2 regions of the Streptomyces sp. NBC_00667 genome follow, and region 2 is predicted to be linked to the other one. Evidence: riboswitches for the same ligand, from Rfam matches in the RefSeq annotation. Region 2 holds a riboswitch; the other holds the start of a gene.
The links. A riboswitch is a leader RNA that binds a small molecule or an ion and turns the genes downstream of it on or off. The one in region 2 is predicted to bind glycine.
Positions count from the first base shown of each region.

Region 1: another riboswitch for glycine. It lies ahead of gcvP (aminomethyl-transferring glycine dehydrogenase); the one in region 2 lies ahead of gcvT (glycine cleavage system aminomethyltransferase GcvT).

Region 1 covers NZ_CP109022.1:1,195,387-1,210,555, reverse strand. Annotated here, with positions in the region: rRNA gene OHA81_RS05865 (23S ribosomal RNA) at 1-1,753, shown strand, start outside; rRNA gene rrf (5S ribosomal RNA) at 1,827-1,943, shown strand; gene OHA81_RS05855 (CDP-alcohol phosphatidyltransferase family protein) at 2,090-2,680, shown strand; gene OHA81_RS05850 (mannose-1-phosphate guanyltransferase) at 2,780-5,275, shown strand; gene OHA81_RS05845 (DUF881 domain-containing protein) at 5,373-6,278, shown strand; gene OHA81_RS05840 (small basic family protein) at 6,275-6,607, shown strand; gene OHA81_RS05835 (DUF881 domain-containing protein) at 6,613-7,425, shown strand; gene OHA81_RS05830 (FHA domain-containing protein) at 7,508-8,443, shown strand; gene ftsR (transcriptional regulator FtsR) at 8,516-9,289, shown strand; gene OHA81_RS05820 (bifunctional nuclease family protein) at 9,342-9,815, shown strand; gene OHA81_RS05815 (MerR family transcriptional regulator) at 9,997-10,635, shown strand; gene OHA81_RS05810 (DNA polymerase IV) at 10,698-12,155, shown strand; gene OHA81_RS05805 (PRC-barrel domain-containing protein) at 12,152-12,538, opposite strand; glycine riboswitch at 12,667-12,765, shown strand; gene gcvP (aminomethyl-transferring glycine dehydrogenase) at 12,963-15,169, shown strand, end outside.
Region 2 covers NZ_CP109022.1:4,731,588-4,746,756, reverse strand. Annotated here, with positions in the region: gene OHA81_RS22130 (ABC transporter ATP-binding protein) at 1-675, opposite strand, end outside; gene OHA81_RS22125 (ABC transporter ATP-binding protein) at 681-1,751, opposite strand; gene OHA81_RS22120 (ABC transporter permease) at 1,787-2,788, opposite strand; gene OHA81_RS22115 (ABC transporter substrate-binding protein) at 2,999-4,756, opposite strand; gene OHA81_RS22110 (ABC transporter permease) at 4,798-5,790, opposite strand; gene OHA81_RS22105 (enhanced serine sensitivity protein SseB C-terminal domain-containing protein) at 6,342-7,082, opposite strand; gene OHA81_RS22100 (enhanced serine sensitivity protein SseB) at 7,141-7,875, opposite strand; gene OHA81_RS22095 (AAA family ATPase) at 8,668-9,324, opposite strand; glycine riboswitch at 9,537-9,640, shown strand; gene gcvT (glycine cleavage system aminomethyltransferase GcvT) at 9,802-10,917, shown strand; gene gcvH (glycine cleavage system protein GcvH) at 11,028-11,408, shown strand; gene glyA (serine hydroxymethyltransferase) at 11,424-12,680, shown strand; gene OHA81_RS22075 (L-serine ammonia-lyase) at 12,953-14,335, shown strand; gene OHA81_RS22070 (hypothetical protein) at 14,423-15,010, opposite strand.

The sequences.
Region 1 (15,169 bases), 3.5 Mb from region 2:
ATGCAGGCATGAGTAGCGATACACACGTGAGAAACGTGTGCGCCGATTGACTAAGGGTTCCTGGGTCAAGCTGATCTGCCCAGGGTAAGTCGGGACCTAAGGCGAGGCCGACAGGCGTAGTCGATGGACAACCGGTTGATATTCCGGTACCCGCTTTGAAACGCCCAATATCGAATCAGGCGATGCTAAGTCCGTGAAGCCGTTCCGGACCCTTCGGGGAAAGGAAAGTGGTGGAGCCGACGAACCAGACTTGTAGTAGGTAAGCGATGGGGTGACGCAGGAAGGTAGTCCAGCCCGGGCGGTGGTTGTCCCGGGGTAAGGGTGTAGGCCGAGGGGTAGGCAAATCCGTCCCTCATTAAGGCTGAGACCTGATGCCGAGCCGATTGTGGTGAAGTGGATGATCCTATGCTGTCGAGAAAAGCCTCTAGCGAGTTTCATGGCGGCCCGTACCCTAAACCGACTCAGGTGGTCAGGTAGAGAATACCGAGGCGTTCGGGTGAACTATGGTTAAGGAACTCGGCAAAATGCCCCCGTAACTTCGGGAGAAGGGGGGCCATCACTGGTGAGGGAACTTGCTTCCTGAGCTGGGGGTGGCCGCAGAGACCAGCGAGAAGCGACTGTTTACTAAAAACACAGGTCCGTGCGAAGCCGTAAGGCGATGTATACGGACTGACGCCTGCCCGGTGCTGGAACGTTAAGGGGACCGGTTAGTGCGCTTTCGGGCGTGCGAAGCTGAGAACTTAAGCGCCAGTAAACGGCGGTGGTAACTATAACCATCCTAAGGTAGCGAAATTCCTTGTCGGGTAAGTTCCGACCTGCACGAATGGCGTAACGACTTCTCGACTGTCTCAACCATAGGCCCGGTGAAATTGCACTACGAGTAAAGATGCTCGTTTCGCGCAGCAGGACGGAAAGACCCCGGGACCTTTACTACAGTTTGATATTGGTGTTCGGTTCGGCTTGTGTAGGATAGGTGGGAGACTTTGAAGCCGTGACGCCAGTCATGGTGGAGTCGCCGTTGAAATACCACTCTGGTCGTGCTGGATGTCTAACCTCGGTCCGTGATCCGGATCAGGGACAGTGTCTGATGGGTAGTTTAACTGGGGCGGTTGCCTCCCAAAGAGTAACGGAGGCGCCCAAAGGTTCCCTCAGCCTGGTTGGCAATCAGGTGTTGAGTGTAAGTGCACAAGGGAGCTTGACTGTGAGACCGACGGGTCGAGCAGGGACGAAAGTCGGGACTAGTGATCCGGCGGTGGCTTGTGGAAGCGCCGTCGCTCAACGGATAAAAGGTACCCCGGGGATAACAGGCTGATCTTCCCCAAGAGTCCATATCGACGGGATGGTTTGGCACCTCGATGTCGGCTCGTCGCATCCTGGGGCTGGAGTCGGTCCCAAGGGTTGGGCTGTTCGCCCATTAAAGCGGTACGCGAGCTGGGTTTAGAACGTCGTGAGACAGTTCGGTCCCTATCCGCTGTGCGCGTAGGAATATTGAGAAGGGCTGTCCCTAGTACGAGAGGACCGGGACGGACGAACCTCTGGTGTGCCAGTTGTCCTGCCAAGGGCATGGCTGGTTGGCTACGTTCGGGAGGGATAACCGCTGAAAGCATCTAAGCGGGAAGCCTGCTTCAAGATGAGTATTCCCACCTCCTTGAGAGGGTAAGGCTCCCAGTAGACGACTGGGTTGATAGGCCAGATGTGGAAGCCCGGTAACGGGTGGAGCTGACTGGTACTAATAGGCCGAGGGCTTGTCCTCAGTTGCTCGCGTCCACTGTGTTAGTTCTGAAGTAACGACCGTGTTGTCATCCGGTTGGTCAACTTCATAGTGTTTCGGTGGTCATAGCGTTAGGGAAACGCCCGGTTACATTCCGAACCCGGAAGCTAAGCCTTTCAGCGCCGATGGTACTGCAGGGGGGACCCTGTGGGAGAGTAGGACGCCGCCGAACAATCATTGCGGGAAGCCCCGCACCAGCCCTTCGGGGCCGGTGCGGGGCTTTTCTGCGTTCAGCTGGCCGGCAGGGCGCCTCGGCCTCTCCTGTAGGGTCAGGGGGCATCGTTCGACTAGTTCTACCGTCACAGTGGAGGCCCCCGGGTGGAGGTCCAGGAGACTCGGGTTCAGACTGACCGAATTTTCACCATTCCGAACATCCTGAGCATGGCTCGCCTCGTCGGCGTACCCCTGTTCCTCTGGCTGATCCTCGCGAAGCACGACGGTTGGGCACTTCTCGTCCTCATGCTCAGCGGCATCAGCGACTACCTCGACGGGAAACTCGCGCGACGCTGGAATCAGATCAGCAAACTCGGCCGCCTGCTGGATCCGGCGGCGGACCGGCTGTACATCCTGACGACGCTCTTCGGTCTGACCTGGCGCGGGATTCTGCCGCTGTGGCTCACCGGTGCCCTGCTGGCCCGTGAGCTGATGCTGCTGGTCATGGTGTGGATCCTGCGCCGGCACGGCTATCCGCCGCCGCAGGTCAACTTCCTCGGCAAGGCCGCGACCTTCAACCTGATGTACGCGTTCCCGTTGCTCCTGCTCAGTGACGGCAACGGTCCGTTGGCCTGGATGGCGTCAGTTTTCGGATGGGCGTTCGCCGGATGGGGTACAACCCTCTATTGGTGGGCAGGAATCCTTTACGTGGTTCAGGTCCGCCGGCTGGTCAAGGCGGATGCCACGGCCGATTGAGCTTGCTCGACGCCGGTACACGCGGAGGAGTTGCGGAGTCACCGTCCGAGACGGGTGAGGTCGGCTTGACCGTCATCTCTCAAGGAGGACTCTTCCGACATGAAGGCCGTCGTGATGGCCGGTGGCGAAGGCACACGTCTTCGCCCCATGACCTCGAGCATGCCCAAGCCGCTCCTGCCGGTGGCGAACCGGCCGATCATGGAGCACGTGCTCAGGCTGCTCAAGCGGCATGGGCTCAATGAGACCGTTGTGACCGTGCAGTTCCTGGCGTCCCTCGTCAAGAACTACTTCGGTGACGGCGAGGAGCTCGGGATGGAGCTCACCTATGCCAACGAGGAGAAGCCACTCGGGACCGCCGGCAGCGTGAAGAACGCCGAAGACGCTTTGAAGGACGACACCTTCCTCGTCATCTCCGGCGACGCGCTCACCGACTTCGACCTCACCGATCTGATCCGCTTCCACAAGGAGAAGGGCGGCCTCGTCACGGTCTGCCTCACTCGGGTACCGAATCCGCTGGAATTCGGCATCACCATCGTGGACGAGGAGGGCAAGGTCGAACGCTTCCTGGAGAAGCCGACGTGGGGGCAGGTCTTCTCGGACACCATCAACACCGGCATCTACGTGATGGAGCCGGAGATCTTCGACTACGTCGACGCGGACGTATCGGTCGACTGGTCCGGTGACGTCTTCCCGCAGCTGATGAAGGAAGGCCGGCCGATCTACGGCTACGTCGCCGAGGGCTACTGGGAGGACGTCGGCACGCACGAGAGCTACGTCAAGGCCCAGGCCGACGTGCTCGAGGGCAAGGTCCAGGTCGACATGGACGGCTTCGAGATCTCGCCCGGCGTGTGGATCGCCGAAGGCGCCGAGGTGAGCCCCGACGCCGTGCTGCGCGGGCCGCTGTACATCGGCGACTACGCCAAGGTCGAGGCGGGCGTCGAGATCCGTGAGCACACGGTCGTGGGGTCGAACGTCGTCGTCAAGAGCGGCGCCTTCCTCCACAAGGCCGTGGTGCACGACAACGTGTACATCGGTCCCCACAGCAATCTGCGCGGCTGTGTGATCGGCAAGAACACCGACATCATGCGGTCCGCCCGGATCGAGGACGGCGCCGTCATCGGCGACGAGTGCCTCGTCGGCGAGGAATCGATCGTCCAGGGGAACGTGCGGGTCTACCCCTTCAAGACGATCGAGGCCGGCGCCTTCGTCAACACCTCCGTCATCTGGGAGTCCCGCGGGCAGGCCCATCTCTTCGGGGCGCGCGGCGTCACCGGGATACTGAACGTGGAGATCACCCCCGAGCTGGTGGTGCGGCTGGCCGGGGCCTACGCGACGACCCTCAAGAAGGGCGCCACGGTCACCACGGCCCGCGACCACTCCCGCGGTGCGCGAGCGCTCAAGCGGGCCGTGATCTCGGCGCTCCAGGCCAGCGCGATCAACGTCCGTGACCTGGAGAACGTGCCGCTGCCCGTCGCCCGGCAGCAGACCGCGAGAGGCAGCGCCGGTGGCATCGTGCTGCGCACCTCGCCGGGGGTGCCGGACTCGGTGGACATCATGTTCCTCGACGAGCGCGGCGCGGACCTCTCCCTGCAGCAGCAGCGCAAGCTGGACCGCGTGTACGCCCGCCAGGAGTACCGGCGCGCGTTCCCCGGCGAGATCGGTGACCTGCAGTTCCCGGGCAGTGTCTTCGACGCCTACACGGGTTCGATGCTGCGGCGCGTGGACATCACCGGGGTCGCGGACTCCGGGCTCAAGGTGGTCGTCGACGCTTCCAACGGCAGCGCGGGCCTGGTGCTGCCCAGCCTGCTCGGCCGGCTCGGGGTGGACGCCCTGACCGTCAACCCCGGGCTCGACGAATCCCGTCCGACGGAAACCAGGGAATCCCGGCGCGCCGGGCTGGTGCGGCTGGGCGAGATCGTGGCCTCGTCGCGGGCGGCCTTCGGCGTGCGCTTCGACCCGGTGGGCGAGCGGATCTCGCTGGTGGACGAACGCGGGCGGATCATCGAAGACGACCGGGCGCTGCTGGTGCTGCTGGACCTCGTCGCCGCCGAGAAGCGCAGCGGCAAGGTCGCGCTGCCGGTGACCACCACGCGTGTCGCCGAGCAGGTGGCGGCCTACCACGGCACCCAGGTGGAGTGGACGACGACCTCGCCGGACGACCTGACGCGGGTGGGCCGCGCGGAGAGCACCATCTTCGGCGGTGACGGCCGCGGCGGGTTCATCGTTCCCGAGTTCAGCAGCGTGTTCGACGGCTCGGCCGCGTTCGTGCAGCTGATCGGCCTGGTGGCGCGCACGCAGCTCACCCTGAGCCAGATCGACGCGCGGATCCCGCGGGCGCACGTCCTCAAGCGCGACGTGCCGACGCCGTGGGCGGTGAAGGGACTCGTCATGCGGCGGGTCGTGGAGGCGGCCGGCGACCGGCAGGTGGACACCACGGACGGGGTGCGCGTGGTCGAGGCCGACGGTCGGTGGGCGCTCGTGCTCCCGGACCCGGCGGAAGCCGTCACGCACCTGTGGGCCGAAGGCCCCGATGACGCGTCCGCGCAGGCGCTGCTCGACGAATGGGCCGCGGTGGTGGACGCGGGCGAACACTGAGGCAGCCGTACCAGCGCCGTCCGGGGCCGGGCGGGAGAGATCTCCCGTCCCGGCCCCCGGACGGCGCATTCGGTGTCGGCGGGGGCATCATGCGACGATGAGCGGCATGTCGCAGCCGCACCACAACCGGAGTTCGGTCACACGGCCCGCGCGCCCGGACGCTTCCATGTCGCTGCTGACGCACGTGATGGACCACAGTCTCGACGAGGGGTACGCGGAGGCCTCTGCGCGGCGTGAAGCCGAGGGCACTTCCGGCCTTCCGCGGACCCTCAAGGCCAAGCTGGCACTCGCGGGCGGCCTCGTGCTCGCCGCGATGGTGGTCACCCTGGGCGCCGCACAGGCGAGGGTGGCGGCGCCGGTGCTGGCCAAGGAGCGTCAGGAGCTCATCGACCGCGTGGACCGGGCCAACGCCCACGCGGACGGGCTGGAGGCGGACATCGAGCGGCTGCGCACGGAGGTCGCCGACCGCCAGCAGGCGGCGCTCAAGCAGACCGGCGGCGACCAGGGCCGGCTCGTGGCGCTGCTGTCCGGGGCGACGGACGTCCGCGGGCCCGGGGTGAAGCTGGTGGTGGACGACGCCAAGGGCTCCTCCTCGGGCGGTGGCGGCGGCCCGCGCGAGACGAAGGGGTTCTCGGACACCGGACGGCTGCGGGACCGGGACATGCAGAAGATCGTCAACGGTCTGTGGCAGTCGGGGGCCGAGGCGATTTCGATCAACGGGCAGCGGCTGACGGCGCTGTCCGCGATCAGGGCCGCCGGTGACGCGATACTGGTCGACAACAGGCCGCTCGTGCCGCCGTACGAGGTCCTCGCCGTGGGTGACGGCAAGCGGCTGGGCACCCGGTTCCAGGACTCGGCCGGCGGCCAGTACCTGCACGCGCTCCAGGAGAGCTACGGGATCCGCTCCAGCCTGTCGCCCGTGGACGACCTCCGCCTCCAGGCGGCGTCGAGCCTCGCCGTACGCACAGCCACAGCAGAACAGCCGAAGAAGGGTGCATCGTGATCGCGGTACTGGGCCTCGTGGCCGGAGTGGTGGTCGGGCTGCTGGTCCGGCCCGAAGTGCCGGCCGTGGTGGAGCCATATCTGCCGATCGCCGTGGTGGCGGCGCTGGACGCGGTGTTCGGCGGCCTGCGCGCCATGCTGGACGGCATCTTCGTCGACAAGGTCTTCGTCGTGTCGTTCCTGTCCAACGTGGTGGTGGCCGCGCTGATCGTCTTCCTCGGCGACAAGCTGGGCGTCGGCTCGCAGCTGTCGACCGGTGTGGTGGTCGTGCTCGGCATCCGCATCTTCTCCAACGCGGCGGCCATCCGCCGGCACGTGTTCCGGGCGTGAGGCCGATGAGTACGAACGGAACCCCTCCCGAGGAACCGAACGTTCCGGAGCAGCCTCTTGTAGGAGGGACACCGGCACCGGCCCGGGCCCCGCAGGAGAGCGGCCGCCGGCGGCTGGCGGAGGGCCTGTGGCCACCGCGGCTGAGCCGGGCGCAACTGGTCGTCGCGCTGCTGCTGTTCGTACTGGGACTGGGCCTGGCCATCCAGGTGCGGTCCAACAGCGACTCCAGCGCTCCGCTGCGCGGAGCCCGCCAGGAGGACCTCGTACGGATCCTCGACGAACTGGACGGGCGCACCAAGCGGCTGGAGGACGAGAAGCAGAAGCTGGAGGACCAGCGGAAGGAGCTGGAGAGCAGCTCCAACCAGGCGGAGGAGGCGCGCAAGCAGACCGTGGAGAAGGAACGCCAACTGGGCATCCTGGCCGGTACCGTGGCCGCACAGGGCCCCGGCATCACGCTGCGGATCACCGACCCCAAGGGCCAGGTGCAGTCCGATCAGCTGCTGGACACCCTCCAGGAGCTGCGGGCGGCCGGCGCCGAGGCGATCCAGATCAACGGCGTGCGGGTCGTGGCGAGCTCGTTCTTCTCGGACGAGGGCGGTGGGGTCGCGATCGACGGTAAGAAGATCACACAGCCCTACGAGTTCAGGGTGATCGGCAAGCCCCAGGACTTGGAGCCGGCGCTCAACATCCCCGGCGGTGTGGTGCAGACGCTGGAGAAGGAGCAGGCCACGGCCGCCGTCACACGGTCGGCCAAGATCGTCGTGGACGCCTTGCGGGCTGCGAAGCAGCCTGACTACGCTCGGTCGTCATCGTCGTGAGGCGGGGCGGAATGTGGAGCGGCTCACGTGGGCGGATGCCTGCGGGGGGTCGACGCGCCGAAGTCGCGGTGCGTGGTGGAAACTGTCTGGTGGTTACGGACGTTGTGAGAATGTCCGGGTCGGCAGGTGTGTGCATGCGGAGTTCGTCCTGCCCCACGGGCGGGTCTGTTTCGGTCAAGGGGAATCGCCCGTGAAGTTGTTTGAGAAGTTGTTCGGCAAGAAGAACCGCGAGGAGAGCGGTGCTCGCCACCGTGCGGGGCACGGGGACGGGGAGGCTCAGGCCGACCGGCCCCTCTTCCGGGACGAGGTCGGGTCCGGGGGTGACATTCCGGGCGCTCCGGGCGCGTCGTCCGTTGACCCCGCCGGTTCCGGACGCATAGGTTTCGGTGAACCGCCAACCTCAAGTGCGGGTGGAGGGTTTGCCTCCGACCCGTATGCCACCAATGCCTCCGCGGGGCAGCCGCGGCGCGAGGAGCCGTCCATGTCGGCCGAGCAGGTTTGCAGCAGGTGTGGCCACCGCAGCGATGCGGCGAGCCGGTTCTGCTCCAACTGCGGGGCGCCGCTGCGGGCGGGTCTGACGCCGGAGCGTGCCTCGGAGACCACGTCCACCATCTCGATCTCGGGCCTGGAAGCCTACGAGGCCGAGGTGGCGGGGCACGTGCCGTCCTCGCTTTCCCCCGAGGCCCAGGCCGCGGTGGAAGCCCTGCCCCCGGGTTCCGCCCTGCTCATCGTGCGGCGCGGTCCCAACTCCGGCAGCCGCTTCCTGCTGGACGGCGAACTGACCACGGCGGGCCGGCACCCGCAGAGCGACATCTTCCTGGACGACGTCACCGTCTCCCGGCGGCACGTCGAGTTCCGCAGGAGCCAGGACGGCGGGTTCACCGTCTCCGACGTGGGCAGTCTCAACGGCACGTACGTCAACCGTGAGCCGATCGACTCGGTCGCCCTGCACAACGGCGACGAGGTGCAGATCGGCAAGTACCGGCTGGTCTTCTACGCGAGCCTGCGGGGCATCTGACCCTCCCCCGGGGCGCCTTCCCGGCCACCGCCGGAAAGGGTGCTCCCCTGGGGAACCGACAGGGAAGGTCCCATGCTGCGTACCCCGTCCGGCGGTGCCGCGAAGAACGGCACCGCCGGGACCGCCGGGCGGCTGGTGAGCATCGGCACGGTGCTGACCATGCTGCGCGACGAGTTCCCCGACGTCACCATCTCGAAGATCCGCTTCCTGGAGGCGGAGGGGCTGGTCGAGCCCAGACGCACACCTTCCGGATACCGCAAGTTCAGCACCGACGACGTCGAACGGCTGAGCCGGATCCTGCGTCTGCAGCGGGACCACTACCTGCCGCTGAAAGTCATCCGGGAGCAGCTCGACGCACTCGACCGCGGCGAGCAGATCCGTATCCCCGCCCCCACGGCGCCCCGTGACCCGGGCGGCGCGACCGGAACCACCGGACCCGCGGCCGCGTACGGCGAGGTGGGCCGGGAGCGGCCGTCTGCGGCCCGCGTGGGGCGGGCGGAGCTGCTCGCCGCCGCGGAGGTGGACGAGGAGCAGTTGGCGGAGTGGGAGTCGTACGGCCTTCTCGGCGAGGCGCCGGACGGCGGGTTCGATGCCGAGGCGGTCACCGTGGCCCGGCTGATCGCCGATCTCGGCCGTTTCGGGCTGGAGCCCAGGCACCTGCGGGCGATGAAGGCGGCAGCGGACCGCGAGGCCGGACTGGTGGAGCAGGTCGTCTCCCCGCTGCGTCGGCACCGCAACCCGCAGACCAGGGCCCATGCCGAGGCCACCATGAAAGAGCTGGCGGGACTCTCCGTACGGCTGCACGAGGCTCTCGTGCAGACCGCACTCGGGGTCCGTCTGCGTTGACCGGAAAGAGCCCGACTACCCAAACCGGTCGGGCACGTCCTAGGGTTGCTGTGTGAACGAGCTCGACGTTGTGGGTGTCCGGGTGGAAATGCCCTCGAACCAACCGATCGTGCTCCTGCGTGAAGTGGGAGGCGATCGGTACCTCCCCATCTGGATCGGTCCCGGGGAGGCGACCGCCATCGCCTTCGCGCAGCAGGGGATGGCGCCTGCCCGGCCGCTGACGCACGACCTGTTCAAGGACGTGCTGGAGGCGGTCGGTGAGGAGCTCACCGAGGTCCGGATCACGGATCTGCGGGAGGGCGTCTTCTACGCGGAGCTCGTCTTCGCGAGCGGGGTCGAGGTGAGCGCGCGTCCTTCGGACGCCATAGCGCTCGCCCTGCGGACGGGGACGCCGATCTACGGCAGTGACGGTGTGCTGGACGACGCCGGCATCGCCATTCCGGACGAGCAGGAGGACGAGGTGGAGAAGTTCCGCGAGTTCCTCGACCAGATCTCGCCCGAGGACTTCGGCACCGGCCCGCAGTGAGACGGCGGACAAGCCGCCCACCTGGGACATTCTGCCCATTCGGTGAGCCATTCCCCGATTTGGGGCACGGGAAACCACTCTCAGGGTGATTATCACTCGGCGTGCCGAGTGTGGCGATCGTTGACGCACCCCTGGTGACTGCCTACCTTCGAGGTGGGCAGGTCAAGGACGGAGGGTCGGCGTGAGCATCACGGGCGACGGCATGACCGGGGGCATCCCCGCACGGAGTGACGGTGGGCCGTACCCGCTGCACGGCGGTGCGGCGGGCAGTGCGCGCCGTCAGCCGGAACCGGCGCCGGCCGCCCAGGGGGGCGGGGCCCCGGCGCCCGAGCAGGTCGGCTACCGGGGACCGACGGCGTGCGCCGCGGCCGGCATCACCTACCGCCAGCTCGACTACTGGGCGCGGACGGGCCTGGTGGAGCCGAGCGTGCGCCCGGCCCACGGCTCGGGGACGCAGCGGCTGTACAGCTTCCGCGACGTGGTGGTCCTCAAGATCGTCAAACGCTTCCTCGACACCGGCGTCGCGCTGCAGAACATCCGTACCGCGGTGCAGCACCTGCGCGACCGCGGCTTCTCGGACCTGGAGCGCATGACCTTGATGAGCGACGGCGCCACCGTCTATGAGTGCACCTCCCCGGACCAGGTCGTCAGCCTGCTCCAGGGGGGACAGGGCGTCTTCGGCATCGCGGTGGGCGTGGTCTGGCGGGACGTGGAGAACGCCTTGTCGCAGTTGCACGGGGAACGCATCGACACCGGCGAGACGCTGGTGGGCCACAATCCGAGGGACGAACTGGCCGCCCGCCGCAACCGGGCCGTCTGAGGCGCCACGAGCCGCCGGCGCCCCGGGCGGCGTTGTCAGTGGCGTAGGGCAGCATCGGAGCTGTGAGAGCCGCGCCGACCATCCTCCACCTGGACATGGACGCCTTCTACGCCGCCGTGGAGCAGGCGTCGAAGCCGAGCCTGCGCGGAAAGCCGGTGATCGTCGGCGGCCTCGGACCGCGCGGGGTCGTCGCCACCGCCTCCTACGAGGCCAGGCGGTTCGGGGTGCATTCCGCGATGCCGACGGCCCAGGCCAGGCGGCTGTGCCCGAACGGCGCGTACCTGATCCCCCGCTTCACCCTGTACCGGGAGGTCAGCGAGACCGTCATGGCCCTGCTGCGGGCCCTGTCCCCCCTGGTGGAGCCGCTCAGCCTCGACGAGGCGTTCGTGGACCTGGAGGCGGGCGGTGTCGCCTTCGACTCGGCGACCGCCCGGGCCACGGGGGAGCGGCTGCGGGCCGACATCATGGCCGCCACCGGGCTCAGCGGCTCCGTGGGGCTGGCCGGCTCCAAGATGCTGGCCAAGGTCGCCTCGGAGGAGGCCAAACCGGCCGGGCTGCTGCTGATCGAGCCCGGGACGGAGCGGGAACTGCTCGCGCCGATGTCGGTGCGGACCCTGCCGGGCGTCGGACCGGCCACCGGGGAGCACCTGCGGCGGGCCGGGATCACCACGGTGGGGGACCTGGCCGAGGCCGGGGAGGACGAGCTGGTCCGGATGGTCGGGCGGGCCCACGGGGCGGGGCTCTACCGCATGGCGCTGGGCCTGGACGACCGGCCCGTGGTCGCCGAGCGGGACGCGAAGTCGGTGTCCGTGGAGGACACCTTCGACGTGGACCTGCACGACCGGGTGCGGATCCGGTACGAGGTGCAGCGGCTCGCCGACCGCTGTGTGGGGCGGCTGCGCGGCTCGGGCCACTCCGGGCGCACCATCGTGCTCAAGGTGCGGCGCTACGACTTCTCGACGCTGACCCGCTCGGAGACGCTCCGGGGCCCCACCGACGACCCTGCGGTGGTGCGGGAGGCGGCCCAGCGGCTGCTGGAGTCCGTGGACACCACGGGCGGGGTGCGGCTGCTGGGGGTCGGGGTGACGGGGCTCGCGGACTACACGCAGGAGGACCTGTTCGCCCAGGCCGACGCGCTGGCCGAGGCGCTGGCCGCGCCGGGGGGCGCCGAAGGCGGCCCGGCGGGAGAGCCGGAGGCCGATGGGCCGGACGGGGCGCAGGAGCCCGATGGGGCGGCCGTGGCGGGCGTGGCGGCCGCGCCGGTCACCGGCGGCGTGGAGGAGCCCGAGCCGGCCGCCGAGCGTCGCTGGCCGGCCGGCAGCGACGTCATGCACGCGGTCTACGGCCCGGGCTGGGTCCAGGGGAGCGGGATCGGCCGGGTGACGGTGCGCTTCGAGCGGCCCGGATCGGCGCCGGGGCGGGTACGCACCTTCCGGCTGGACGACCCCGAACTGGAGCCGTCCGATCCGCTGCCGCTCGTGGGGGAGCTCGGGGAGGAGGAGGGACCGGACAGCCGTTAGCCCTCGCCGGCCAGGCTGCCGAAGTCGCGGGGCTGCGCAGGAGGCGGGGGGTGGTGGAAGTCCGTCGGCAGGGTCACGTCCAGCCCGTAGTGGTGGTAGAGCTGGAGTTCCTGCTCCGGGGAGAGGTGGCGGCCGACCCCGAAGTCCGGGGCGTCCTTGATCAGGGAACGTTCGAAGGGCACCCGGAGCGTGTCGTCGACCACCTCACTGGGCTCCAACGGAACGAAGGCGTCCCGGCTGAACAGGCCGGTCCGCACGGCGGCCCACTCGGGTACGCCGGTGGCATCGTCGAGGTAGACCTCGTCCACGGTGCCGATCTTGGCGCCATTGCGGTCGAACGCCTTGCGGCCGATGAGACTGCGGGGATCGATGTCGGTCTGCACGGTCCGGTCCCTCCAAGTGGTCGCAACTGCTCCGTAATGACTCGTAATGACTACAGAAGGGCAAATCCGCAGCGGGGGCCACTTGAGGGAGCTTCCAGATCCTCGCTGGTAGGCTGAGTGATGGCTGTTGACCCTGTGCGGGAGAGTCCTCCGAGTGAGAACGACGGAGGCGCCGAAGGAGCAAATCCTCCCCGGAATCTCTCAGGCATACGTACCGCACGTGACGAGGCCACTCTGGAAAGCAGGGGCGGGTACCGGGCGCGCAGTACCGGTTCCCCTCCTCACCGACGGTGAAAGCCGGAATCCGCGGGTCATCCCCGCGACTCCGGTGAAGCTCTCAGGTTGAGATGACAGAGGGGGAGGCCGTCCGGGTGCCCGCGCCGTGGTGCCCCTCGCAGGTCGTACGACCAGGAGGCCTCCGTACATGACCGCCAACCGCATTCCGCTCTCTCAGCTGGAGCGAGGCATCCCCTTCGAGCAGCGCCACATCGGCCCGGATGCCGAGGCGCAGGCCAAGATGCTCGCCCAGGTGGGCTACGGCTCCCTGGACGAACTGACCGCCGCCGCGGTACCGGATGTGATCAAGACCGCGGCCGCGTTGAACCTCCCCGAGGCGCGGACCGAGGCCGAGGTGCTGGCCGAGCTCCGCTCGCTCGCCGACCGCAACCAGGTCCTCTCCTCCATGATCGGCCTCGGTTACTACGGCACCTTCACGCCGCCGGTGATCCTGCGCAACGTCATGGAGAACCCGGCCTGGTACACGGCCTACACGCCGTACCAGCCGGAGATCTCGCAGGGCCGCCTGGAGGCGCTGCTGAACTTCCAGACCGTCGTCGCCGACCTGACCGGCCTGCCGACCTCGGGTGCCTCCCTGCTCGACGAGGGCACCGCGGCCGCCGAGGCCATGTCGCTGGCCCGCCGCGTCGGCAAGGTCAAGGGCGGCGTCTTCCTGATCGACGCCGACGCCCTGCCCCAGACCATCGCCGTGATCGAGACCCGCGCCGAGCCGATCGGGGTCGAGGTCGTCGTCGCGGACCTGTCCGAGGGCATCCCGGCCGAGATCGCCGAGCGCGGTGTCTTCGGCGTGCTGCTCCAGTACCCCGGCGCCTCCGGCGCCGTGCGGGAGATCAAGCCGGTCATCGACCAGGCGCACGAGCTGGGCGCGATCGTCACCGTCTCCGCCGACCTCCTCGCGCTGACCCTGCTGGTCTCCCCGGGGGAGCTCGGCGCCGACATCGCGGTGGGCACCACGCAGCGCTTCGGCGTCCCGATGGGCTTCGGCGGACCGCACGCCGGCTACATGGCCGTCCAGGCCAAGCACGCCCGCTCGCTGCCCGGCCGCCTCGTCGGCGTCTCCGTCGACGCGGACGGCAACAAGGCCTACCGCCTCGCCCTCCAGACCCGCGAGCAGCACATCCGCCGCGAGAAGGCCACCAGCAACATCTGCACCGCGCAGGTGCTCCTCGCCGTCATGGCCGGGATGTACGCCGTCTACCACGGCCCGGACGGCCTGCGCACGATCGCCCGCCGGACCCACCGCTACGCCGCCCTGCTCGCCGCGGGCCTGACGGCCGGCGGGGTCGAGGTCGTGCACGGCGCGTACTTCGACACCGTCACCGCCCGGGTTCCCGGACGGGCCGCCGAGGTCGTGGCCGCCGCCCGCGAGGCCGGGGTCAACCTCTACCGGGCCGACGCCGACCTCGTCTCCATCGCCTGTGACGAGACGACGCTGCGCGCCGACATCGAGGCCGTCTGGGGCGCCTTCGGCGTCACGGCGGACATCGAGGCGCTGGACGCCACCGCCGAGGACACGCTGCCCGAGGGTCTGCTGCGCTCGGACCAGTACCTGACGCACCCGGTGTTCCACCAGCACCGCAGCGAGACCGCCATGCTGCGCTACCTGCGCAAGCTCGCGGACAAGGACTACGCGCTGGACCGCGGCATGATCCCGCTGGGCTCCTGCACGATGAAGCTCAACGCGACCACCGAGATGGAGCCGGTGACCTGGCCCGAGTTCGGCCAGCTGCACCCGTTCGCCCCGGTGGAGCAGGCCGAGGGCTACCTCACGCTCATCACCGAGCTGGAGGAACGTCTCTGCGAGGTCACCGGCTACGACAAGGTCTCGATCCAGCCGAACGCCGGCTCCCAGGGTGAGCTCGCCGGTCTGCTGGCCGTGCGCGCCTACCACCGCGCGAACGGCGACGAGCAGCGCACCATCTGCCTCATCCCGTCCTCGGCGCACGGCACTAACGCCGCCAGCGCCGTGATGGCCGGCATGAAGGTCGTCGTCGTCAAGACCGCCGACGACGGCGAGGTGGACGCGGACGACCTGCGCGCCAAGATCGAGCAGTACCGCGACGAGCTCGCCGTCCTGATGATCACCTACCCCTCGACGCACGGTGTCTTCGAGGAGCACGTCGCCGACATCTGCGCCCAGGTGCACGAGGCGGGCGGCCAGGTCTACGTGGACGGCGCCAACCTCAACGCCCTGGTGGGTCTGGCCAAGCCGGGCCACTTCGGCGGCGACGTCTCGCACCTGAACCTGCACAAGACCTTCTGCATCCCGCACGGCGGCGGCGGTCCGGGCGTCGGCCCGGTCGGTGTCCGGGCGCACCTCGCCCCCTACCTGCC
Region 2 (15,169 bases):
GTCCAGCAGGTTCACCACCTGGGCCTGGATCGAGACGTCCAGCGCCGACACCGGCTCGTCCGCGACGACCAGCTTCGGCTTGAGGGCCAGCGCCCGTGCGATGCCGATGCGCTGGCGCTGGCCGCCGGAGAACTCGTGCGGATAGCGGTTGTAGTGCTCGGGGTTGAGGCCCACCAGCGAGAGCAGCCGCTGGACCTCCGCCTTGACCCCGCCCTCGGGGGTGACCTTCTGGAGGCGGAACGGCGCTCCGACGATCGTGCCGACCGTGTGGCGGGGGTTCAGCGAGCCGTACGGGTCCTGGAAGATCATCTGGACGTCGCGGCGCAGCGGCCGCATGCCGGCCACACCGAGGTGGGTGATGTCCTTGCCCTCGAACTCGACCTTCCCGCCGCTCGGTTCGAGCAGTCGCGTGATCAGCCGGCCCATCGTGGACTTGCCGCAGCCGGACTCGCCGACGATGCCGAGGGTCTCACCCCGGCGGACGTCGAAGTCGATGCCGTCGACGGCCTTGACCGCTCCGGCCTGGCGGCGCAGCAGCCCCTTGTTGATGGGGAAGTGCTTGACCAGCCCGGTCACCTTGAGGAGCGGCTCCTCGGCGGAGGCCGCCGCGGGGGCCGCAGGGACCTCGGAGAGCTCGGAGACCTCGGAGGCCCCCGGCTCACCCGTCTTGTTCATGTCGGTCACAGCTTCGGCGCAATCTCTTCGGTCCAGATCCGGGTCCGCTCCGCCTGCGACATGTGGCAGGCGGACCAGTGCCGGCTGTCGTCCTGGGTCAGCTCGGGGCGCTGGGTGCGGGTGATGCCGCCCTTGGGTACGTCGGCGTACGGGCACCGGGGGTTGAAGGCGCAGCCGCTCGGGATGTTGATGAGGCTGGGCGGGGAGCCCTTGACCGGGATCAGCCGCTCGGTCTGGTCGCGGTCGATGCGCGGCATCGAGCCGAGCAGGCCCCAGGTGTAGGGGTGGCGCGGCTCGTAGAAGACCTTCTCGGCGGTGCCGCGCTCGACGCACCGGCCGCCGTACATCACGAGGATGTCGTCGGCCATCTCGGCGACCACGCCGAGGTCGTGCGTGATCATGATGACGGCGGAGCCGAACTCCTTCTGGAGGTCCCGGATCAGGTCCAGGATCTGCGCCTGGACGGTGACGTCCAGGGCGGTCGTGGGTTCGTCCGCGATGAGCAGTTCGGGGTTGTTGACCAGCGCCATCGCGATCATCGCGCGCTGGCGCATGCCGCCGGAGAACTCGTGGGGGTACGCGTCCACGCGCCGGTGGGGCTCCGGGATGCCGACGCGGTCGAGCATCTCGACGGCCCGGGTGCGGGCCGCCTTCTTGTCGACGTCGTTGTGGGTCCGGTACGCCTCGACGATCTGCTTGCCGACCGAGTAGTACGGGTGCATCGCGGACAGCGGGTCCTGGAAGACCATCGCCATCTTGCGGCCGCGGAGCCTGCGCACGTGGTCGGCGTCGGCCCGGACGAGGTCCTCGCCGTCGAGCACGACCTCGCCGGAGATGTGCGGACGGCTGCGGGCCTGGCCGGTGCGGTGCAGGCCCATGATGGCCAGCGAGGTCACCGACTTGCCGGAGCCGGACTCACCGACGATGCCGAGCGTCTTGCCGCGTTCCAGGTCGAAGGAGAGCCCGTCGACCGACTTGACCAGCCCGTCGTCGGTCGGGAAGTGGACCTTGAGGTCGCGTACGGACAGGAAGGACGCCGCCGAGGCGCGGGACGCGGGCCCCGCCTGCTCGGGCACGAACGCGGGTCCGGCGGAGGTGGAGGGGTTGTCGGTCACGTCAGCCTCACGCGCGGGTCGATGACGGCGTACAGCAGGTCCACGATCAGGTTGGCCAGGACCACGAACAGCGCGGCGAGCAGGGTCACGCCCATGATGACGGGGAGGTCGCCCTGGCTGATGGCGGCGACGGCCGCCGTTCCCAGGCCCTGGAAGTTGAAGGTCGTCTCGGTGAGCACGGCGCCGCCGAGGAGGCCGCCGAGGTCGAGACCGAACATCGTGACGACCGGGGTGAGCGTGGAGCGCAGGGCGTGCTTGCGGATGACCACGCCCTCCTTGAGGCCCTTGGCGCGGGCCGTGCGGATGTAGTCCTCGCCGAGCACCTCCAGCATGGTGGCGCGGGTGATGCGGGCGTAGGTGGCGGCGAAGAGGAAGGCCAGGGTGACCCAGGGGAGGATCAGGCTGTTGAGCCAGGCCAGTGGATCCTCGGTCAGGGGTTTGTAGTTGGACACGTCCAGCCAGCCGAGGCCGTAGACGAAGATCGCGGGGGCCACCATGCCGGTGAAGAAGATCGGCAGGGAGACGCCGGCGAGGGCTCCGATCATCACGGTGCGGTCGATGGCGGTCCTGCGTTTGAGCGCGGAGACCACTCCGGTCGCCACACCGGCGATCACCCAGATCACGGCCGCGCCGAGGGCGAGCGAGAGGGTGACCGGCATGCGGTCGAGCATGGTCTCCCAGACGGGGGCCTCGCTCTTGAAGGAGTAGCCGAAGCACGGTGCCGCGCAGTGCGTGACCTCGGTGCCGGCGTCGTAGTCGCGGCCGACGAAGATGCCCTTGAGGAACACCCAGTACTGCTCGGAGATGGGCTTGTCGAAGCCCATCTTCACGCGGATGCCGGCCAGGGCGGTGGGATTGGTCTCGCGGCCGGCGTACATGAGCGCGGGATCGCTGCCGGTCAGTTTCGGGACCGCGAAGAAGATGCCGAAGGTGACCACGGAGACCACCAGCAGCGTGGCGGCGACGTTGAACAGCCGCCGTATGAGGTAGACGAGCACTGCAGTCGGCCGCCCGGGGCGGGCGGTCGCCGCCCCTCGTGGGGACGACGACCGCCGCCTGCGGCCTTCACCTGCCCTTCGGACTAGCGCACGTGCGGTGAAGGCACTTACTTACGTACTTGCTGACCTGCTGGTGTCCGGCGGCCGCCTCACGGGGCCGCCGGACGGTCGGACGACTGGGCGCCGACTACTGGCTGCCGTGCCCGGGGGCTACTTGGCGACGCCGACGACCGCGAGGTCGATCTTGCCCATGGAGTCGTTGAAGTAGACGTTCGTCAGGCGGGGGTTGTGGTAGACCAGCGCCTTGTCGAAGTTGATCGGCAGGTAGAGCGCCTTCTCCATGACCTTCTTGTTGATGTCCGTGTAGAACGGCGCTGCGGCGTCCGGCGTGGCGGCCGCGGCGGCCTTGTCGAACAGGCCGTTGACCTCGGGGTCGTCGAGCATCGTGTAGTTGTTGTTACCGGTCTGGGCGATGAACGAGCCGTCGACCAGCGGCTGGAGGAAGCCCGAGCCGGAGTTGTAGTCGGCGCCCCAGCCCATGACGATGATTCCGTAGTTCTTCTTCTTCACGTTCTCGGGCGAACCGATGGTGGAGGAGGAGAGCTTGCCGTCGTACTGGTCGATCGTGGCCTTGATGCCGACCTTCTGCAGCGCGGCCTGGAGCGACTCGGCGGTCTTGACCTCGGGGGCCTTGTTGTTGCGGACCGCGATGGTGGTCTCGAAGCCGTCCGGCTTGCCGCACGCCTTGAGGGCGGCCTTGGCCTTGTCGACCTGGGGCTTGCCCGCGGTCAGCTTCCACGGGTCGTAGGCCTTGTCGGCGCCGGGGACGCCGGGCGGCAGCATGTTCGCGCCGAGGTCACCGCTGGTCGGGCCGCCGCGGGCGTTCTGCAGCGACTTCGGGTCGGCCGCGTAGATGACGGCCTTGCGGCACTCGATGTTGTCGAACGGCGCGACCGTCTGCGGGAAGGCGAAGTAGCGGATGTAGCCCGTGAACGGGTTGTCCGCGTTCTTCTTGAGGTTCGCGTCCTTGAGGATCTTGTTCTTCGCGGCCTGCTGCACACCGGTGCCGTCGACGGCGAGGTCGATGTCGCCGGAGAGCAGGCGCTGGTCCATGTCGTCCGGGTTGGTGGTGACCGTGAAGGTGACCTTGTCCGGCAGACCCTTGCGGATCGTGTCGGTCTTCGGGTCCCAGTTCTCGTTGCGGACGAAGGTCGCGCCCTTGCCGGAGGCGAAGCTCTCGACCTTGTACGGACCCGTGGAGACCGGCTTGTTGGTGTACGTGGCACCCGTGTCCTTGCCCGCCGGGACGGGCGAGGAGGACGGCATGGCCAGCAGGTACTTGAAGTCGGAGTTCGCGCTCGCCAGGTTGAAGACGACCGTGTGGTCGTCCGGCGTCTGGACGGACTTGAGGCCCATCTTGTCCGGGTCGGTGTCCTTGTAGGGACCCTCGTACTTCTGGCCCTGGTCGAGCTGGTCGATCAGGTAGGTCGGGCCGCCGGCCAGCACGTCCTGCGCGAAGACGCGCTCGATGCCGTACTTGAAGTCCTTCGAGGTGATCGGCGTGCCGTCCTCGAACTTCACCCCGTCCTTGATCTTGACGGTGTACGTCTTCCCGTCGTTGCTCAGGACGGGCTCGCCCTCTGCGAGGTCCGGGACGAGCTTGGTGCCCGCGGCGCCCGGCTTGCTGTCGTACGCGTAGAGCTGGCGTATGAAGAGGCGCTGCATGTTCCACACGAAGCCGTAGTAGGCACGCGCCGGGTCGAGGAAGTCGACGTCCTGGGGGGACCAGAGCTTGAGCTCACCGCCCTTGGCGTCGGAGGCGTTCACGACGCCGGTGGCGGCACCGCTGTAGCCCTTGTCGCTCTTGTCGCCCCCCGCCGTCTTGGTGTCGTCGCCACCGCACGCGGCGGTCAGCGACAGGGCGGCGATCACGGCGGTGATCGCGAGTGCCTGCTTTCTGCGGATCACGGTTGTCCAACCTCCAGAAGTGGGTGAATCGAAAGAGCGGTTCAGCTGCCCTTGGGGTCGAGTGCGTCGCGCAGCCCGTCCCCGAAGAGGTTGAACGCCAGGACGGTGATGAAGATCGTGATACCGGGAACCACCATGTACATGGGGTCGTCCTGGTAGATGGGGATGGCGTCGGACAGCATCTTTCCCCAGGAGGCGGTGGGCGGTTTGACGCCGGCACCGAGGAAGCTGAGGGCCGCTTCCGTCAGGATGTTGGTCGGGATGATCAGCGTCGAGTAGACGAGGATCGGGGCGACCAGGTTCGGCAGCAGCTCCTTGATCAGGATGTAGCCGCGGCCCGCGCCGAGGCTGCGTGCCGCCTCCACGTACTCGCGCTCCCGCAGGGACATCGTCTGGCCACGGACGATGCGGCCGATGTAGGGCCAGCCGAAGAAGCCGATCACGAGGATCAGCACCGCCATGCGGACGCTGGAACCTTCGAGCCCGAGCAGGCTGTTGGGCACCACGGAGACGAGCGCGATGGTGAACAACAGCTGCGGGAAGGCCAGCAGCAGGTCCATCAGGCGGCTGATGAGGCCGTCGACCCAGCCGCCGAGGAATCCGGCGAGCGCGCCCAGCAGGCTGCCGATGACGACCGAGACGAAGGCCGCCAGGAAGGCGACGATCAGGGAGATGCGGGCGCCGTAGAGGATCCGGCTGAAGACGTCGCGGCCGTTGGTGGGTTCGACGCCCAGCAGGAAGTCGGAACTGACGCCGCCGAACGAGCCGATCGGCGTGCCGAGGTCGGGATCGATCATGTCCTCGTGGAACTCGTTGGGCGGGTGGCCCAGCAGGCTCACGATCTGCGGCGCGAAGACCGCCACCAGGATCAGGAAGATCACGACCACGCCGCCGGTCAGCGCGACCTTGTCGCGCTTGAGCCGCATCCAGGCGATGCGGCCGGGCGAGCGGCCTTCGATGGCCTTGGCAGGGACGTCGGCTACGGACACGGGTGCGGGCGTTTCCGCGCTCGTGTCATGCAGTGGTGCCGTCATCGTGGTGGGGACCCCTCTCGGCCGACGGGTGTGCCGGCCCATGCCCGCCGCTGTGGCGGCGTTGGTGCGGAGTGGCGCTCGGAGTGCGTGGGACACGCTGAACGCGTGTGAAGTGCAGGAAGTACAGGACGTGCGGGAAAAGCTGCGGGAAGAACGCGGTGTGCGGATGCAGGTGCCGATCACGTGCCGAACCGCGTCCTGGGAGGACTGACCGGCTCTTGGGTGGGGAGTCTTCATCGGGCGCTCGACCAGCCGCCAGACCCGCAGTTGAATGGATGCGCAACCGTGATCTGACGCCCCGATTCCCGTTATCCGGACTTCACTCCCACCTGAGCGGAGCAAGACCGTCTGTTCGGTACGCAAACGGGCATGTCGCCCAACTCACAAGAGTGCCACGCCTTTTGGGCGTACAACAGCGGCGAAAACGGGACAAGAAGAAGGCCGCCGGGAACCGTGGGATCCGGCGGCCTCAAAATGGCCGGTATGAGCTGTCTCAAAACATGAGCATGTTCCGGAAGGAGGGATTCCGGCGCTGGACCTGCACGAAGGGGCTAATAGGAGGGGGCCTGGCCCTCGCGGTCGTAGAACGGGCGGGTCTGCGAACGCAGCCACATCGCCACCGGGTCGTGCTCGTCGGCGAGCGCGACGGTGCACACCGGAACGCCCTCCGGGACCGCCCCGACCGACTGCCGCATCATCTCCCGTACGGATTCCAGGGCGGGCGCGGAAGCGTCGTACAGGTCCAGCCCCACCGCCAGGTACGCCGACCCCAGCGACGGCTGCACCCAGGCGCGGCGCAGCGAGCGGACGGCTGGCGTGCGGTGCGCGTGCTGGGTCAGCAGCCCGTAGAACTGCGGCAGCTCCAGGGCGGGCTCGGACAGCCGCAGCGGGCCGGCCGGCATCCGGTCGAGGCCGGTGGCGATGCGGCGCAGGTCCGCCCAGGGGAGGCCGAGGCCGCCGCCCTGGGCGTGGGGGTTGAGCCACAGGCCCCAGCGGTCCGGGTACAGGGCGCGGGCGATGTCCCGGCCGGTGACCACCTCGTAGCCGCGGTTCCATCCGCTGGCGGCCAGCTCCTGCGGGGAGGTCACGCAGGGCGCGTAGCCGAGGCCGTCGACCTCCATGCCGCCGTACTGGGCGTCCGGGGATCCCGGCCGGCCCTGCCAGAGCAGCATCCACAGGCGGCCCTCGGAGAGGGCGTGCAGGAGCGACTCGTAGCTCTCATAGCGCCCGGGAGTCACCTGGCGCAGCATGTGCTCGACCTGCCCGGCCGCGGCCGTGCCTGACGCACTCACCCGGTACCCCTCTTCGTCCGCCGTCATCCACGCGTATGGGCCCCCAGCTTAAGCGGCCCTACGGGAGGTAGAAGGGGCGTACGCGCTCACGGATGTAGTCGACCACCGGGTCCTGGGCGGCGTCGAGGAGGATCAACTGCACGGGCCAGGGCGCCGGTACGCGGGTCAGGGCCCGGCCGAGGGCCTCCAGCGGGGCGCTGCGCGCCTCGGGATCCCATCCCGCCAGCCGGACACCGATGTACAGCTGCGGGGCCCCGCCCTCGACGCTGGCGAGGCAGCGGTGGGCGGCGGTGACCACGCCGAGGGCGCGGAACTCCTCCGCGGCGGCGGTGAGGAAGTCGACCGGGTCGTCCTGCCAGTCGGGCTCGAAGAGCCGGACGCGGCCGCCGGTGGCGGGGCCGTCGAGGGGGGTCCGGCCGGTGCGGCAGAGCTCCGCGACGGCGGGCGGGGGGAGCGGGACGCCGACGGCGCCCTCGGGGTTGAGGGCGATGCCGAGCTGCGGGGGCAGGCCGCGGGCGAACTCGACGGCGGGGGCGACGGCGAAGTCCATGTCGGGGCCGGCGCAGACGCGGAACTGGGCCTCGGAGGTGTAGACGGGGACGTAGGCCTCGCCGCCGATGAGCATGGTCGGGAGGGTGAGGGCGGCGTGCGTGGGGCTCCCGCCGGCGGGCAGCGGCACCCATATCCGGCTGCGGCCGAGCACCTCCAGGATCCGCGCCCCGGCGTCCGCCTGCCCCAGGGCTGCGCCGAGCACCTGCTCCAGCTCGTTGTCGGGCCACCCGCTGCCGTGCATCCGCCGCCTCCTCGCTCCGCGCTACCCCGCAGACCCTAATCCGTCCCGACCCCCGGCCCCGCATCCCCACCCGCCGCCCGACCGGAGCCCCGGACCCCTTCACCCCCGCCCGGCACCAACCCCGCCGGGCAGCCCCGGCCAACTCCAGCCCCGCCGGCGTTCGAGGCGCGGGTCCGGATCCCCCTGTCGGGCCAGGCCCAGCCTCACCGGCCAACTCCAGCCTCGCCGGCGTTCGAGGCGCGGGTCCGGGCAGAGCCCGGTGCCCGGCGGAGCCGGATTCCCTGGGGCTCCGCCCCAGACCCCGCGCCTCAAACGCCGGCGAGGCTGCAAGTTGCCCCCGGCACCCGGAAGCGACGCGTCGGCGAGGCTGCAAGCGGCGCCCCCGAAGCCGGGCGGCCACGGGTCGGCGAGGCTGCAAGTTGCGCCCCCGGCACCCGGAAGCGACGCGCCGACGGGACTGCACAAGCGGCGCCCCGACACCGGGAAACGACGCGCCGGCGAGGCGGCAAGCGGCGCGCCCGAAGCCGGGTGGCACGGGTCGGCCACGCCGATGGGCTGAACGTTGCGCCCCCCGGCGCCGAGGCCAAAGGCAGGGGCGCGCCGACGGAGTCGAAGAGGCGTCCGCGGCGCCGGAAGACCGAGGGGCAGCCCACGCCGACGGGCCGGAAGATGCGCCCCGCCGGGAGGCCACGGGTCGCCCCACGTCGGCGGAGCCGAAGGACGTACCCCGGCGCCGCAAAGACCACGGGTCCCGGAAGCCCCCCCGCCGGGAGGTCACGGGGCGGGGGGCGGTCAGGGGAACGTGATCTGGGTGACCGCGGCAGCGGAAGGGCGGTCGAGGAGGGTGACCGTCGCGCAGCCCGGAGGGGGGTGGCCGGCTTCCGCGGAGCGCAGGAGACGGGTCACCGCCGCGCGGTGGCGGGCGAAGGCGTACGCCGAGACCCGCCGCCCCCGTTCCGCCTGCCCCGCCAGCGCCTCCTGCGCGGTGGTGTCCAGCAGCAGCAGGTGCAGCGCCCGCCCCCGCCGCCGCGCGGCCGCCGCCAGAAGCCCCCGCACCCATGCCTGGCTGCCGCAGTCGTGCACCACCACCGAGGCCCCGGACCGCAGGGTCCGCCACAGCCCCCAGTAGTGGGCGAAGCGGACCAGCGGCCGGTACACCCCGTACGGCAGCGCCCCCGGCATCCGCCGCTCCCACCGCTCCCGCGTGTCCTGCGAGTCGATCACCCCGGCCCCCGCGGCCCGCTTGATCAGCGTGCTCTTGCCCCCGCCGGGCAGGCCGGACACCACCACGATGTCCCCCGCTGCGAAGCAGAGCCGCGGCCCCGGCGCCCCGGCACCGCGCAGGTCCCGGACCCGCCCCGGCTGCACCGCCGCCGGCACCGGCACCGGCACCGCCGCCGGCACGTCCGCACGCCGCTGCGCCGGAACCCCCTCAAGGGTCCCCGTCAAAGCCGGCACTCCGAACCTCCGCACAGTGATCGCCTCCCCCGCCTCTGAATGTAAAGGGACGGCAATCCGCCCCACCCGGTTCCGCCCCACCCCGTGCCGCCCTCCCTCGAGCCCCGCTGGGGCCGGCCCGGACTTTCGGGCCCGCCCGCCCACACCCGCCCGCCTCGTGCAATGATGTGCGCCATCTGGACACCAACTGCATACCGGCCGCTTGAATCCGCGCGGGAGAGTCCCGGCAGGCCGCAAGGCCGTGCCCGGGCGCCGAAGGAGCAAGTTCCTCCCTTGAATCTCTCAGGCCCCGTACCGCGTGGATGAGGCAGATCTGAAAAGCGGGCTGCTCGACAGCTCCACCCAAGGTGCAAGCCGAAGACGCGTTCCGCCCGGTGCGGGAACTCTCGGCGAACCTCTCAGGTTCCGATGACAGATGGGGAGGATCGTCCTCGTCATGTCATGCCCTGGGACCCGGGAGCCACACCCATGAGCACTGCCCCCCGCCTGACCGCGCTCGACGCGCTGCACCGCTCGCTCGGTGCGACCATGACCGACTTCGCGGGCTGGGACATGCCGCTGCGCTACGCCAGTGAGCGCGACGAGCACAACGCCGTACGCACCAAGGCCGGTCTCTTCGACCTGTCCCACATGGGCGAGATCACCCTGACCGGCCCCGAGGCCGTCAAGGCGCTGGACTACGCGCTGGTCGGCAACATCTCCACCGTCGGCGTCGGCCGCGCCCGCTACACGCACATCTGCCAGGAGGACGGCGGGATCCTCGACGACCTGATCGTCTACCGCCTCGGCGAGAGCGAGTACATGGTCGTCGCCAACGCCTCCAACGCGCAGACCGTCCTGGACGCCCTCACCGAGCGCGCCGCCGGCTTCGACACCGAGGTCCGCGACGACCGTGACGCCTACGCGCTGATCGCCGTGCAGGGCCCGGAGTCCCCGGGGATCCTCGCCTCGCTCACCGACGCCGACCTGGACGGGCTCAAGTACTACGCGGGCCTGCCCGGCACCGTCGCGGGCGTGCCCGCGCTGATCGCACGTACGGGCTACACCGGCGAGGACGGCTTCGAGCTGTTCGTCGCCCCCGAGCACGCCGTGGAGCTGTGGCAGGCGCTCACGAAGGCCGGCGAGGGCGCGGGCCTGGTCCCGGCCGGCCTGTCCTGCCGCGACACGCTGCGCCTGGAGGCGGGCATGCCGCTGTACGGGCACGAGCTGACCACCTCCCTGACCCCGTTCGACGCGGGCCTGGGCCGGGTCGTGAAGTTCGAGAAGGAGGGCGACTTCGTCGGCCGCGCCGCACTGGAGGCCGCCGCCGAGCGCGCCGCCTCGAACCCGCCGCGCAAGCTGGTCGGCCTGATCGCCGAGGGCCGCCGGGTCCCGCGCGCCGGTTTCCCGGTGGTCGCCGACGGCAAGGTCGTCGGCGAGGTCACCTCGGGCGCCCCGTCGCCGACGCTGGGCAAGCCGATCGCGATGGCGTACGTGGACGCGGCGCACGCCGCGCCCGGCACCTCCGGCGTCGGCGTGGACATTCGCGGTACGCATGAGCCGTACGAGGTCGTGGCCCTGCCGTTCTACAAGCGGCAGAAGTAGTCCGCCCCTGCCCGTACAGCGTCACCGCCGCACGGAGGTCCGTACGGCGCTGTCCCGGTACCCCAGACCACTGTTCGTATCCACTCCCCCGCATCCAGGAGAATCAGGTCATGAGCAACCCCCAGCAGCTGCGTTTCAGCAAGGAGCACGAGTGGCTGTCGGCCGCCGAGGACGGCGTCTCGACGGTCGGCATCACGGAGTTCGCGGCCAACGCGCTCGGTGACGTCGTCTACGCCCAGCTCCCCGAGGTCGGCGACACGGTGACCGCGGGCGAGACCTGCGGCGAGCTGGAGTCGACCAAGTCGGTCAGCGACCTGTACTCCCCCGTGACCGGTGAGGTCGTCGCGGCCAACCAGGACGTCGTGGACGACCCTTCGCTCGTGAACTCGGCGCCGTTCGAGGGTGGCTGGCTCTTCAAGGTGCGCGTCACGGAGGAGCCGGCCGACCTGCTCTCCGATGCCGAGTACGCCAAGCTCACCGCCGGTAACTGACCCCAGGGGATCCTGATGTCCGTACTGAACACCCCGCTCCACGAGCTCGACCCCGACGTCGCCGCCGCCGTCGACGCCGAGCTCGTACGCCAGCAGTCGACCCTGGAAATGATCGCGTCGGAGAACTTCGCTCCGGTCGCCGTCATGGAGGCCCAGGGCTCGGTCCTGACCAACAAGTACGCCGAGGGCTACCCCGGCCGCCGCTACTACGGCGGCTGCGAGCACGTCGACGTCGTCGAGCAGATCGCGATCGACCGGATCAAGGCCCTGTTCGGCGCCGAGGCCGCGAACGTCCAGCCGCACTCGGGTGCGCAGGCGAACGCCGCCGCGATGTTCGCGCTGCTCAAGCCGGGCGACACGATCATGGGCCTGAACCTGGCCCACGGCGGTCACCTGACCCACGGTATGAAGATCAACTTCTCCGGCAAGCTCTACAACGTGGTCCCGTACCACGTGGACGAGACCGGCCAGGTCGACATGGCCGAGGTCGAGCGCCTCGCCAAGGAGTCCAAGCCGCAGCTGATCGTCGCCGGCTGGTCCGCGTACCCGCGCCAGCTGGACTTCGCCGCCTTCCGCCGCATCGCGGACGAGGTCGGCGCGTACCTGATGGTCGACATGGCACACTTCGCCGGCCTGGTCGCCGCGGGTCTGCACCCGAACCCGGTCCCGCACGCCCACGTCGTCACCACCACCACGCACAAGACCCTCGGCGGTCCGCGCGGCGGTGTCATCCTGTCGACGCAGGAGCTGGCGAAGAAGATCAACTCCGCGGTCTTCCCCGGTCAGCAGGGTGGCCCGCTGGAGCACGTGATCGCGGCGAAGGCCGTCTCCTTCAAGGTCGCCGCGTCGCCCGAGTTCAAGGAGCGCCAGGAGCGCACCCTGGAGGGCGCGAAGATCCTCGCCGCGCGCCTGGTCCAGGACGACGTCAAGGCCGTGGGCGTGGACGTCCTGACCGGCGGCACCGACGTGCACCTGGTCCTGGTCGACCTGCGCAACTCCGAGCTGGACGGCCAGCAGGCCGAGGACCGCCTCCACGAGGTCGGCATCACGGTCAACCGCAACGCCATCCCGAACGACCCGCGGCCGCCGATGGTCACCTCGGGCCTGCGGATCGGTACGCCGGCCCTGGCCACCCGTGGTTTCGACGCCGAGGCCTTCACCGAGGTCGCCGAGATCATCGCGCAGGCGCTCAAGCCCGCCTACGACGCCGAGTCCCTCAAGGCGCGCGTCTCCGCGCTCGCGGCGAAGTTCCCGCTGTACCCGACGCTCTGACGCGACCGGGCGGGGCCCGGTGCCTGTTCCCACAGGCCCGGGCCCCTTTTTCACGCCCGCCCGCCCGCCGGTCGGGGCCGGGGATGTGAGCCGACGCACACCCCGGCTTCCCCTTGTGGCCCCGTCCGGCAGGCGGGTCGTTCACCTCGCCGCGTTAAGCTCGACCGTCGGACAAAATCCGAACAAACCTCCCTGATCACCTCACCGCTGGTCCAACCCGCTCTCCTGTGCCCCTCTCCCACCCCACGAGCAGACAAGGGAGTCTCGCCACCGTGGCCATCTCCGTCTTCGACCTCTTCTCCATCGGCATCGGTCCCTCTTCCTCCCACACGGTCGGCCCGATGCGGGCGGCGCGCATGTTCGTGACCCGCTTGAAGAAGGAAGGCGTCCTCGCCCAGACGGCTTCCGTCCGCGCGGAGCTCTTCGGCTCGCTCGGCGCGACCGGCCACGGCCACGGCACCCCCAAGGCGGTCCTGCTGGGCCTCGAGGGCCACTCCCCCCGCACGGTGAACGTGGAGACCGCCGACGCCGAGGTCGAGCGGATCCGCCAGAGCGGCCGGCTGCGCCTGATGGGCGCCGAGATAGGCGAGGCGCACGAGATCGCCTTCGACGAGCCGAGCCAGCTCATCCTGCACCGCCGCCGGTCCCTGCCCTACCACGCGAACGGCATGACGCTCTTCGCGTACGACGCGGCCGGCGCCCCGCTGCTGGAGAAGACCTACTACTCGGTCGGCGGCGGCTTCGTCGTGGACGAGGACGCGGTCGGCGAGGACCGGATCAAGCTCGACGACACCGAGCTGAGGTACCCCTTCCGCAGCGGTGACGAGATGCTGCGCATGGCCCGGGAGAGCGGCCTGTCGATCTCCGCGATGATGCTGGAGAACGAGAAGGCCTGGCGTACGGAGGAGGAGATCCGCGAGGGCCTCCTGGAGATCTGGCGGGTCATGCAGGCCTGCGTCGCGCGCGGGATGTCGCGCGAGGGGATCCTGCCGGGCGGCCTCAAGGTCCGCCGGCGCGCCGCGAACACCGCGCGCAAGCTGCGCTCCGAGGGCGACCCGCAGGCGCTGTCGATGGAGTGGATCACCCTCTACGCGATGGCCGTGAACGAGGAGAACGCCGCGGGCGGCCGGGTGGTCACCGCCCCGACGAACGGCGCCGCGGGCATCATCCCGGCGGTGCTGCACTACTACATGAACTTCGTGCCCGGCGCCGACGAGGAGGGCGTGGTCCGCTTCCTGCTGTCGGCCGGCGCGATCGGCCTGCTCTTCAAGGAGAACGCCTCGATCTCGGGCGCCGAGGTCGGCTGCCAGGGCGAGGTCGGCTCCGCGTGCTCCATGGCGGCCGGCGCCCTCGCCGAGGTCCTGGGCGGCAGCCCCGAGCAGGTGGAGAACGCCGCCGAGATCGGCATGGAGCACAACCTGGGCCTGACCTGCGACCCGGTCGGCGGGCTGGTCCAGATCCCGTGCATCGAGCGCAACGGCATGGCGGCGGTCAAGGCCGTCACCGCGGCCCGGATGGCGATGCGCGGCGACGGCTCCCACAAGGTCTCCCTGGACAAGGTCATCAAGACCATGAAGGAGACCGGCGCCGACATGAAGGTCAAGTACAAGGAGACCGCCCGCGGCGGCCTCGCGGTCAACGTCATCGAGTGCTGAGCCGACGCCCGAGCCGCTGACGGCGGCCGGCGGGTACCGACGGGAGGGCCGGGCGCGGGTGCGCCCGGCCCTTTCCCCGTCCTCGCGCTACTTCCTGCGGATCGAGGTCAGACAGCCCTTGGCGAAGGCGTTCACGGCGTCGTCCAGCGTCTTGAGGCTCTCGGGAGTGGGGGGCTCGTCCGCCTCCCCGGTGACCGTGATGTCCAGCATGAGGTTGCTGTCCCGCACCCGTATCTGCCTGACCTGGCGCGGATCGTCCGGTTTGGTGTAGAGGAGGCGGTACGCCTCCTTGCCCACGCCCTTGACGTCGGCCGGGGCGCCGCCCGGCGAGTCCTTGCCCGCGTCGCCCCGCACCTTGGCGAAGACCGCCTTCGCGTCGTCGACGCTCGGGAGGTAGGCGAAGTCCAGCTCGACCTTGGCTCCCCCATAGGCCGCGGGGCCGCTCCGGACGAGCTTCTGGACGCACTCGGCGCCCGGGTAGCCCCCGGTGGTCCGGCGGGTGCGGTCGGCCACGTCCTCGCGGGCCCCGAGCGGGTCGGCCAGTTTGCCGTACGGCAGCGCGTTGCATATCTCGTCCGTGGCGACCCAGGGATAGCCGCCCTTGCCCTCCTGGGAGACCTCCTCGTCGCCGCTTCCGCAGGCGGTGGCCGCGAGGACGAGGACCGCGGTGATCACGGCATGACGGTGAAGGCGGGTGTGAAGGCGGTGACGGCGCATCCGGTGCTCCCCTGTCGCACGGTCCATGTCCAGGCCGCCACCCTGCCAGGAATGGCACGCCGCCACGGCGTGATCCGTGCAACCGTGACGGCGTCCCGGGTGTCTTCAGTGGTGTCA